DNA from 2 places in the Bradyrhizobium sp. SZCCHNS1022 genome. Region 2 is predicted to be linked to the other one. Evidence: predicted binding sites of a transcription regulator. Region 2 holds the regulator's gene; the other holds the start of a gene.
The links. The regulator PhoB, encoded in region 2, activates phosphate uptake and scavenging genes when phosphate is short. The targets are predictions, from matches to a motif close to TGTCATNNANCTGTCAT.

Region 1 (5,912 bases), 150 kb from region 2:
ATTGGCCACGCCCGAGCTTGGGCTTTGGCGCCGCGACCGTCAGAGTCCTCCAATGCGACCGCTCGGCCGAAATATGGGTGCGGTACCTACTCCAGGGGGATATAGTTACAAATGCTCGAAAACGATCTCCGCACAAGCCGGCACTCAGGCGGCTTAGAAGCGCACCGGGACTTCCTGGCGGCAGAGGCGAGCAATCCACGCGCCTGCAACGCAACGTTCCTCAGAGGAGCTTTTACCGCGCTCCCCGAACCGGCCACATGGTCCATCAGACTGCGACCGGCGTCGTCACGGCTGCGATCGACGAAGCTGCGGCGGACAGGTGAACGGGAGGCCCGCGCTGGGCTGACAGAAGCAGTCGTCCAACCAAGGGAAGCAAAGCCGAATGTCGTCCGATAACATGTCGATGCCGGTTTGGCACGAAAAGCACCTGCGTGCTGCGACCCACGCTGCCGGCGTGGCCTTGTGGGCCTGGAACGTGGATACGGACGCCATTACCATGGACGAACGCGCCTACGACCTGTGGGCGGTTTCGAAGACCGAAAAACACATCACATTCGAAATCTTGTCCAGGAATATCCATCCTGCTGATCTGGAGCGGGTCAGGTCGGCGTTTGCCGCTACTCGCGCAATAGTGGGCGCTTACGAGATCGATTTTCGTATCTTGTTTGGCAGCGACATTCGTTGGATCTCCGCGCGCGGGCAAGGTGACGATGCGGACATTGCCGATCGAACTATGTTTGGCATCTTTCTCGACGTCACCCAACGCAAGCAAGCCGAGGAAGCGAACGAATTGCTGGCGGGGGAGATGAGCCATCGAGTGAAGAACCTTCTGACCATCGCAACCGCGCTTACTCAATTTACATCGCGTTCGGCCGCAACCAAAGAAGACATGGCCCATGAGCTAACAAGCCGGCTGATGGCCCTAGGACGTGCACAGGACCTCATTCGCCCGGGACCGGGCAGGAAGAGCGAAGGAGCGCTTCTTGGCGACCTCGTCTCCGTCTTGCTCGCGCCCTACGACGAAAGAGGAGCGAGCGTCCGCATTCGCGTTGCCGTGCCGAAGATGAATGTCGGCGAGAGGTCGAGTACAACGCTCGCACTTGTGTTGCACGAATTGGCAACGAACTCGGCGAAATACGGTTCGCTGTCGCTGGCAAGGGGCACTTTGGACGTGTCGTGCAATGCCCATGACGACGAAGTCGTCATGACCTGGACCGAGCGGGGCGGTCCGCCTCTCAAGGCTCCCGCGATGCTCAACGGCTTTGGAAGCAGCCTGATGCAGCGGACCATGGCAGCCCAGCTTGGGGGCTCCATCGCATTCGACTGGTCGGAGGAGGGGCTTGTCGCTACGCTGATCATGAGCAAGGAGAGCATCGGAAGGTGAGCAACTTTGAGACCTTCGTCCGGTAGCGGCCGGTGCATGTGAATGCAAGACCGCCGCAACAGCGTCCGCTCCGCTCTCGAAAATGCAGGCGACACGATCTCGCTCGATGCAAACTGAGGCATCAAGGCAAGCCACGCCACCTTAAGCCTCGATCAGGCCACGCTCATAACAGGCTTTGTCGTAGGGAAAAACGACCGCCGGATCCGGCCTGTGGAGGCGACGGTGCTTTCCCGGATAATTCAGCCGCCACAGCATATCGCGAATAACATTAAGTCGCGCATGTTCCTTGTCGCCGGCCCGGACCACGGTCCAGGGCGAGCTGACGGTGTGCGTCCGCTCCAGCATCTTGTCCCGTGCCTCGGAATAGGCTTTCCAATACTTCTGCGCCTTGGCATCGACGGGGCTCATCTTCCATTGCTTCAGGGGGTCTTTTTGGCGGTCGGCAAGCCGTCGCTTCTGTTCCTGTTTCGAAATATCAAGGTAGTACTTGAGCAGGGTGATACCCGAACGCTCGATCATCGCCTCGAAAGCCGGCACGGTCTCGAGGAATTCCTCGGTTTCCTTCTTGCTGCAAAACCCCATGACACGCTCGACTCCGGCCCGGTTGTACCAACTGCGATTGAACAGCACGATCTCTCCCGCCGCTGGCAAGTGCGAAACGTGACGCTGGAAGTACCATGAACACCGTTCCCGATTGCTTGGCGGCCCCAGCGCCACGACGCGGGTATCACGCGGGCTTAGATGTTCGACAATAGACTTGATCGTGCCATCCTTGCCGGCGGCATCGCGGCCTTCGACGATGACAAGGATACGCTGGCCGCGCTCAATCACGCAGCGCTGCAGCTTGACGAGCTCGATCTGCAGCCGGACCAGCAGCGCGTGATATCTGTGGCGACTCAAATGTTGCGGACGTGCTGGCCGGTTCTTCATGGTTCGTTCCTTCCTGGTCGCCTCACCATCCAGCGTCGGCGCGATGACACGAGGTGGTCCATATATTTGCAGCTCTCCGACCGGCGGTCAGGTCACGCCTGTCGGATCACGATCGCACTGCGAAGCTGATGTTGTGCTTGCACTTCGGCGGCCGTCAACATAGCCGCATGAATGAATCGCGACGTTCTTGCTCGGTGCCTCGTCCGTAAGTCCACCCAGTTTCGGCTGTCCGGACTCCGGATCGCCATTTGCGTGGCACGTTCAACTCGGCCATACTTCCCGAGAGCGCCACCGGATGAGGGGCCTGGCCCAAAGGCTGCCCCGATCGGAGCTTTCGTTGATTACCCTGAAGGTTCTTCACACGACGACCTATCGATTCAACGAAAACGTGCGCCTGCTGCCGCACCGCTTGATGCTTCGTCCGCGCGAGAGCCGCGAGCTTCGTTTGATTTCGAGCAACATCACGCTGACGCCGCCTGCGACTTTGACCTGGGCGCACGATGTGTTCGGCAATGCAATCGCGACGGCCACGTTTCAGATGACGGCCTCCAGCCTGGTGATCACCAGCGCCGCAGAGCTTCAGCTCGATGCGGTTGCATGGCCGGTGTTCGATATCGCCGTCTCGGCCATGTCTTATCCATTCCGCTATTCCGATGACGATTGGACCGATCTCGGCGCCCTGGCTCTCCCCCAGTTCTCGGATACGGCGGGGGTCCTGCGAAATTGGGCACAAATGTTCGTTCGAGGGAGTCGGACTGATACGCTATCACTGCTGAAGGACCTCAGCGTCGGCGTTTCTGAAGCTGTGCAGTACCAGAGCCGCGAGGAGGAGGGCACCCAAACGCCGGTAGAATCCCTAAATCGTGGCTGGGGGTCATGCCGGGATCTCGCGGTGCTGTTCACCGAAGCAGCACGCATGCTCGGGTTCGGAGCCAGAATCGTCTCCGGCTACCTTTACAATCCGGAACAGGACAACGTCGGATCGAGCGGCGCGGGATCAACCCATGCGTGGGCGGAGGTCTTCGTACCGGGAGCCGGCTGGATCACATTCGACCCGACGAATCGTAGCCTCGGCGGCTTCAACTTGATCCCGGTCGCGGTCGCGCGCGACATCCGGCAGACGATCCCAGTGTCCGGCAGCTTCGTCGGCAGCATCGGCGCTTTCGCCGGGACGTCTGTAGAAGTTCTTGTCACATCTTAGATCGACGGGCTTTCAGCGGCCTTTCTGGTCAACCGTTCGGCTTCAAGGCGGTCGCGCTCATGAAGGACGGTCGCTGTCGAGCCTGGACTTTTCTGACGCGCCTCGCGCCCCGCAGCCTAGGCGATGGCCACGGGTGCCGCATACGTCACGCGGTAGATCGGCGGTAAATTGCGGGCCGGCTATAACCAATTGATTCCCGCCAAAGGCAACAGCCGTTGAAGGATCGCGGCCAGGCAGATCAGCACCACCAGCAATTTGAGAAGACCTGCCAGCCTGGATTCATTGACGAACTTGTCGATGGCCCAGAAACAAATTGCCCCGACAACGCAAATGATCAGGATCCCGATTATGAGTGAAAGCATGGAAGCCCCCGTGCGGCCGTGGCAGCGACGCGCGCGCCACCGCGGACCAAAAGAAAGATCGGCACTCGCTCGTGCGCAGGACACTGCTTCGCGAACGTCTCCGATCGTCGAAACTGAGTTTGTCCAATTGATACTCGCTCACGTTGCGCTAAATCAATTGACGCAATCTTTCCTGGATCATTCTTACGCATCGTTTCCGAAGACGCCGGCTGCACCGAAGGCGGCCGCGCTACCCGAAAATGTTTCGGAGATGCCGTGATGAACAGATCGTCCAAGACGATGCCTCTGCGCTCGTTGTTGCCACCACGCGGTGGCTCGTCGGGCTTGGCGCGTCGGCTATAGCGGCGGTACGGCATCGGAATTGGTGCAGGCATCGCTGGCGCGCTGATCGGCGGGCGGCTGAAAAAAGCGCGTTTCGGGCGAAATACGGGACGCAACAGCATCAGGGCTCGCAAGGCCGGGCGCCGGATGAAATTGACTTGCATCAATTCGACGTTCTTGCAAGGCTCTAAATTCACCTTGTGGTTGAGTGCAATGAGAAGATCCGCTCATTGGGAGCCGATGTCGTGAATAATGAGCGTCCGTCAGGCGATCCCGATCTACCTCCGGGGGTGATTATTCAGCGCTCGGATCAACATGTGCCCCGTGCGGAGTCGACGGGCGACCGGCTTGTGGCGGTTCAATTGCGAAGGGCGCTTGCGAAAGCCGAGGCGCGACTTCTTCAACAGGACGAGTTGATTCACAGACAAGAACTGCTGAAAGCGGAATCCGATCATCGCCTGTTGAACGATCTCCAGATGATCATCAGCCTTCTTGCGCTGCAGAGCCGCAATACGACCAATCCCGAAGCGGCCTCACAATTGGCCGCGGCGGCTAATCGCGTTTCCATGATTGCTCGTATCCACCATCGCCTAAATTCCTACGATGGTGTGAGAACAATCGAGTTCAAGAAATTCCTTCAGGATCTTGGACGCGAATTTTCTGCGATGTCGTCGTCGGACGCCTCCCTGGGAAAAATCCGCGTCGAAGGTAGTGAGATCAATTTGCCTGCCTTCACCGCTATTCCGCTTGGCTTTATCGCCAACGAGTTGATCACGAACGGGGCAAAGTATGGCAAAGGCCGGATCGCCATCAAGTTGGAGCCGGATCCGAAATATGGCTATGCGCTGTCGGTTTCCAATGATGGCCCGGCTTTGCCCGAGGGGTTCGACCCCGCCGCCGGCGAAGGGCTGGGAATGAAGATAGTTCGATCCTTTACCGACCAGATCCGCGGTGAGCTACGGATCGGTCGCGGCGCGGATGGTCAGGGCGCGCGATTTACCGTGCTGTTTTCAAGCGGCTGAGCATTGGAAGAGACCCCTTTGGACAAAGACCGCGCCATCGGATCGGCGAAGCAAATCAAAGGCACTGTCCAAGCAGGGTGACGGGGCTCGGCAAGATCTCCCCTAAGTGCGCCAGTTGTCCGTCAGCCGTCTTTGAATTCGGTTTGATTTCAATCGAACCATCTCGACAACCGGAGAGCTTCTGGCCCCGGCTGCTATCGCCGGCGGCCGATGGCAACTCCCAGCAGGAAGGCGACTAACAGCGAACCCAAAGGGGCTTCGCGCGCGATATTGCTCAAGATGCTCAGCGGCATCCCTGGCTTTCGGCCCGCTTCTATCGCGCCGGCAACCCGATGGGCTGTCTCCTTCAGAGCTTCAGAGACTTCCGCGATGGAGGATTTCGGCTCTTGAGCAGGATCCAAGCCTTCGTGGGGGAAAGGGGCCAGCGGCACATCATCACTCATGATCCAATCTCCAAACCCGTTGTCGAAGCGTGAACTGCCCGGATATATCCCATAAGCTATCGCGCCCGCCGCGGCGGCCGCGTCAGCCGTTGCGCCAAAGCAAGGCCGAGACGACGGTGCTCTCGACCTTACCGGCGAACTTCTTCGCCGAGCCGCCGATCCGATGGTTCTCCACGCGAACACTCCCTCAGATGAGGTCTTGGAGAGCTAACTGGCCAGATCAGGCGACGTTCCTGCGCGCACCGAAGG
Region 2 (5,912 bases):
CGCGCATCTCGCGCCCGGCGAGGGCTAAGGGATTCTGCGAGCAGGGATTTTCGTGAGTTTGGCACCGCAGCGCTGTCCCGAAACTGGCCAGCGAAACGCGAAGGGAAAGGTGCGATGACGGTATTGACCTGGTCAGACGATCGCGTCGAGCAGTTGAAAAAGCTCTGGGAGGCCGGACTGTCGGCCAGCCAGATCGCAGCGGAGCTCGGAAATGTGACGCGCAACGCCGTGATCGGCAAGGTCCACAGGCTCGGCCTCTCCGGTCGCGCCAAGAGCCCTGCCGCCGCCGCTCCGCGTCAGCGCAAGGCGCGCCCCGCTCAGCCGATGATGCGGGTGGCCCGCCCGGTGGCGCGCGGCAATACCGCGCTCGCCCAGGTGTTCGAGGTCGAGACGGAGCCCGATCCGATCACCTTCGACAATGTGGTGCCGATGAACCAGCGGCTGTCGCTGCTCGAGCTCCGCGAAGGCACCTGCCACTGGCCGGTCGGCGATCCCGCCAGCGCGGACTTCTTCTTCTGCGGCGGCAAGGCGCTGAACGGCCTGCCCTATTGCGCGCAGCATTCGCGCATCGCCTATCAGCCCGCGGCCGATCGCCGTCGTCACCCCGGCAAGAGCCCGGCACGTTGATCTGTTGCGCATCTTGGACGCGCTGTTAGCTCAGCCATCAGCTGTCGTCCCCGCGAACGCGGGGACCCATAACCACCGGCGGGCGTGGTTATGATGGATGTTAGCTACAGCTGCAGCTCTATCATCAGCATTTGCGGTTATGGGTACCGGCGTTCGCCGGGATGACGGCGGCGCACGTTGCAAGCGCGCTTGTCATGACAAAAAAGGCGGAGCCGAAGCTCCGCCTTTGATCGGTCGCTGTTTGTCGCTGCGCGATCGCCCTCAGCTCACGATTCCGCCTTCGCGAAGCGGTCGTCGAGCGCATAGCCCGCGCCACGCACGGTGCGGATCGGATCCTGTTCGCGTCCCGGATTGAGCAGCTTGCGCAAGCGTCCGATGTGCACGTCCACCGTACGCTCGTCGATGTAGATGTCGCGGCCCCAGACGCTGTCGAGCAGCTGCTCGCGGCTGAACACGCGGCCCGGATGTTCCAGGAAGAACTCGAGCAGCCGATATTCGGTCGGCCCGAGATCGATCGGCCGGCCGGAGCGGGCGACGCGGCGCTTCTCGCGATCGAGCTCGATGTCGCCATAGGCGAGCACGGTGGCGAGCCGTTCGGGGCTCGCGCGACGGAGCAGACCCTTCACGCGGGCCAACAGCTCGGGCACCGAGAACGGCTTGACGATGTAATCGTCCGCCCCGGTGGCGAGCCCGCGGACCCGCTCGCTCTCCTCACCGCGCGCCGTCAGCATGATGATCGGCAGCTGCTTGGTCTCGGGCCGGGCGCGCAGGCGCCGGCACAGCTCGATGCCGGACAGCCCCGGCAGCATCCAGTCCAGCACCACGAGATCGGGCACCCGTTCCTTCAGTCGCGTGTCGGCGTCGTCGCCGCGCGCAACCGTCTCGACCTCGTAACCTTCGGTCTCGAGATTGTAGCGCAGCAGCGTCGTCAGCGCTTCCTCGTCTTCCACAACCAGAATGCGCGCACTCATCGCTCAGCTTCTCTCTCAGTTTCCGGGGGCGGTGGCCGCGAAGGACGTCATGTCGCCCTTCGGACGCTTGTCGATCATCGGCTGGCCTTCGATCATGTAGAACACGGTTTCCGCGATGTTGGTCGCATGATCGCCGATCCGTTCGATGTTCTTGGCGCAGAACATCAGGTGAATGCAGAACGAGATGTTGCGGGGATCTTCCATCATGTAGGTGAGCAGCTCGCGGAACAGCGAGGTGCAGATGGCGTCGACCTCCTCGTCGCCCTTCCACACCGTCATCGCCGCCGGCAGATCGTGGGCGGCATAGGCGTCGAGCACCGACTTGACCTGCGACTGCACCAGGTCGGTCATGTGCTCCAAACCGCGGATCAGCTTCAAGGGATGGAAATCGCTCTCCAGCGCGGCGACGCGCTTGCCGATGTTCTTGGCGAGGTCGCCGATCCGCTCGAGGTCGGTCGCAACCCGCATCGCGCCGACGATCTCGCGCAGGTCCACCGCCATCGGCTGCCGGCGGGCGATGGTGAGCACCGCGCGCTCCTCGATCAGCCGCTGCAGACTGTCGATCTCGGCGTCCGTCTGGATCACCCGCTCGCCGAGCGCGACGTCGCGCCGCACCAGCGCGTCGACGGAATCCACGATCAGCCGCTCGGCCAAGCCGCCCATCTCCGCGACCAGCCGCGTCAGCTCCTGCAGGTCGCTGTCAAACGCCTTGACGGTATGTTCACTGGCCATCTCTATCTCCTCGGCAATGCCGTCGTAGTCCGGCGCGTCAATTCGGGTCTCGCTGCCTCAGCCAACTGCCCCTTGCCGACCGATGCAAGGGGTCCGTTTCCGGCATCAGCCGAAGCGGCCGGTGATGTAGTCCTGGGTCCGCCGATCGCTCGGCGAGGTGAAGATCTTGCTGGTATCGTCGAACTCGATCAGCTCGCCGAGATACATGAAGGCGGTCTTGTCGGAGACGCGGGCCGCCTGCTGCATGTTGTGGGTCACGATCGCGATCGTGTAGTTGTCCGACAGCTCCTGGATCAACTCCTCGACCTTGGCGGTCGAGATCGGATCGAGCGCCGAGCACGGCTCGTCGAACAGGATCACCTCGGGACGCACCGCAACGGTGCGGGCAATACAGAGACGCTGTTGCTGGCCGCCGGAAAGGCTCAGGCCCGAGGCGTTGAGCTTGTCCTTGACCTCGTTCCACAGCGCGCCGCCGCGCAACGCCTTCTCGACCCGGTCATCCATCTCGGATTTGGAGATCTTCTCATACAGGCGGATGCCGAAGGCGATGTTCTCGTAGATCGTCATCGGGAACGGCGTCGGCTTCTGGAACACCATGCCGACGCGCGCACGCAAGAGGTTCAGGTCGAGCTTGGGGTCGAGGATGTTGGTGTTGTCCAGCATCAGCTGGCCTTCGGCGCGCTGGCCCGGATACAGATCATACATCCGGTTGAAGATGCGCAGCAGCGTGGACTTGCCGCAGCCGGACGGTCCGATGAAGGCCGTCACCCGGTTGGTTCCGAGCGACAGGTTGATGTTCTTCAGCGCATGGTGATCGCCGTAATAAAAGTTCAGGTTCCGGACCGTCACCTTCGCCGGAGCGTCCGGCAAGGATTTGTTCGGAATGACGCCCGCCGGACTTGAGACGGAAACAGACATGTCGGTCATTTTGCGCTCCTCTCGGCGCCCAGAATGCGGGCCCCGATGTTCAGGGCAAGTACGGTCAAGGTAATCAAAAGGGCCCCGGTCCAGGCCAGCTGCTTCCAATAGGCATAGGGGCTCTGGACGAAGTTGTTGATGGTCACCGGCAGGTTGGCCATCGTGTGGGTAAGATCGAGGCTCCAGAACTGGTTCGACAACGCAGTGAACAGGAGCGGCGCGGTCTCGCCGGCCACGCGAGCGGTCGCCAGCAGGACGCCCGTGATCAAGCCGGAGCGCGCCGCGCGATAGGCGATGCGCCGGATCACCAGCGAACGCGGCAGGCCAAGTGCGGAGGCGGCCTCACGCAGCGGATTGGGCACCAGCAGCAGCATGTCCTCGGTGGTGCGCAGCACGACCGGAATCACGATCACGGCAAGCGCCAGACAGCCCGCGATGGCCGAGAAGCCGCCCATCGGAACCACGACCGCGCCATAGATGAACAGGCCGATGATGATGGATGGGGCAGAGAGCAGGATGTCGTTGATGAAACGGATCACCGAAGTCAACCGGTCATGGCGACCATACTCGGCGAGGTAGGTGCCGGCGAACAAGCCGAGTGGAGCACCGACGCCGACGCCGAAGACCGTCATGATGATCGAGCCTACGATGGCGTTGCGCAGGCCGCCGTCGCTCGATCCCGGCGGCGGCGTATCGGTCGCGAAGACCTGCACGGTCAGGCCAGCCAGGCCCTGGTAGAGCAGATCGATCAGGATCAGTGCGAGCCAGGTCACGCCGAACAGCGCGGCAAGCACGCACAGCGCACGGACGAAGATGTCCTTGCGGCGGCGGCGGCCATAGATCCGGTTGGCCGGATTGATGGGCGTATCGGTAGACGTCATGCGATCTCTCCTGCCCTATCCATCCGGCTTATTTTCCGGCCTTGGCTTCGAGCCGCAGCAGCATCAGGCGCGCGCCGGCGAGCACGAAGAAGGTGAGAACGAACAGCAACAGTCCGAGCAGAATCAGGGCCGACTGGTGCAAACCGTCGCTCTCCTGGAATTCCGATGCGATCGCCGCCGAGATCGTGGTGCCCGGCGCGAAGATCGACGAGGAGATGCGGAACGAGTTGCCGATGATGAACGTCACTGCCATGGTCTCGCCGAGCGCCCGGCCGAGCGCCAGCATGATGCCGCCGATGACGCCGACCCGGGTGTAAGGGATCACCACGCTGCGCACGACCTCCCAGGTGGTGCAGCCGACGCCATAGGCGGCCTCCTTCAAGACCGGCGGCACGGTCTTGAACACGTCCACCGAAATCGAAGTGATGAAGGGCAGCACCATGATGGCCAGGATCAGCGAGGCATTGAACAGGCTGAGATAGGACGGCGGCCCGGCGAAGATGTCCTGCAGGATCGGAATGTTGGCGCACAGGCTGATCATGAACGGCTGGAACGTGTAGGCCAGGAACGGCCCCAGCACGAAGAAGCCCCACATGCCGTAGATGATCGACGGGATGCCGGCGAGCAGCTCGATGGCGATGCCGATCGGGCGGCGCAGCCATTGCGGGCAGAGCTCGGTGAGGAAGATCGCAATGCCGAGACCGACCGGGATGGCGATCAGCATCGCGATAAAGGACGACACCAGCGTGCCGTAGATCGGTCCCAGCGCACCCAGCACGGGCGGATCGGCTGACGGCGCCCAGCGGCGCGTCCACAGGAACTCGAAGCCATATTCCTTCATTGCCGGCCAGGCGCCGATGATCAGTGACAGGATGATGCCGCCGAGGATGAGCAGCACCGAAATCGCCGACAGGCGGGTGATCCAGTAGAAGGTGACGTCGCCAAACTTGAAGGCGCTCAGCGCCCGGGCGCGGTCATAGGGTCCGGCGGCATCGCTGACAGTGCTTGCGTCGCTTTGAACGGCCATCTCTGCCAAGTCCGCCCCCTGTTTCTGATAGACCTGTACTTGCGTACTTGTACTTGCGCACTTGTGCTTGTGTACTCGCACTTCTGCACCAGCACCTGCGTCGTCGACGTCCCCTCTCCCACGCCGGGGAGAGGGGCCACATTCGAAGGAGCGGCTTAGCTCTTGATGTCGGACGACCAGGTCTTCTCGATCATCTTCACGACGTTGTCGGGCATCGGGATGTAGTCGAGCTCCTCAGCCATCTTGGCGCCCTTCTCGAACGACCACTTGAAGAACTTGATGGCTTCGGCGGAGGCCGCCTTGTCGGCCGGCTCCTTGTGCATCAGGATGAAGGTCGCCGCCGTCATCGGCCAGGACTTGTCGCCCGGCTGGTCGGCCAGGACAACGTAATAGCCCGGCGCATGGGCCCAATCCGCATTCGAGGCGGCGGCCTGGAACGCCTCCACGGTCGGCTGCACGGTCTTGCCGGCCTTGTTGATCATGCCGGTGTAGGTCAGCTTGTTCTGCTTGGCATAGGCATACTCGACATAGCCGATCGAGTTCTTGGTCTGGCTGATATTGCCGGACACGCCCTCATTGCCCTTGGCGCCGACGCCGGTCGGCCACTCCACGGCCGTGTTCGCGCCGATCTTGCTCTTCCACTCGGGGCTGACGTCGGAGAGATAGGTGGTGAAGTTGAAGGTAGTGCCCGAACCGTCCGAACGACGCACGACCGAGATCGCCTCGGACGGCAGCTTCACCTTCGGGTTCAGCTTC

Region 1: a site for PhoB is predicted at 2,347-2,363, ahead of ppk2 (polyphosphate kinase 2). Genes of this name have one in related genera too.

The regions. Positions count from the first base shown of each region.
Region 1 is NZ_JAUETT010000001.1:313,348-319,259, reverse strand. It holds gene QX071_RS01435 (sensor histidine kinase) at 383-1,384, shown strand; gene ppk2 (polyphosphate kinase 2) at 1,526-2,314, opposite strand; gene QX071_RS01425 (transglutaminase family protein) at 2,652-3,515, shown strand; gene QX071_RS01420 (hypothetical protein) at 3,695-3,877, opposite strand; gene QX071_RS01415 (sensor histidine kinase) at 4,444-5,220, shown strand; gene QX071_RS01410 (hypothetical protein) at 5,415-5,663, opposite strand.
Region 2 is NZ_JAUETT010000001.1:159,516-165,427, forward strand. It holds gene QX071_RS00725 (GcrA family cell cycle regulator) at 115-627, shown strand; gene phoB (phosphate regulon transcriptional regulator PhoB) at 894-1,598, opposite strand; gene phoU (phosphate signaling complex protein PhoU) at 1,614-2,330, opposite strand; gene pstB (phosphate ABC transporter ATP-binding protein PstB) at 2,436-3,257, opposite strand; gene pstA (phosphate ABC transporter permease PstA) at 3,254-4,129, opposite strand; gene pstC (phosphate ABC transporter permease subunit PstC) at 4,158-5,156, opposite strand; gene pstS (phosphate ABC transporter substrate-binding protein PstS) at 5,312-5,912, opposite strand, start outside.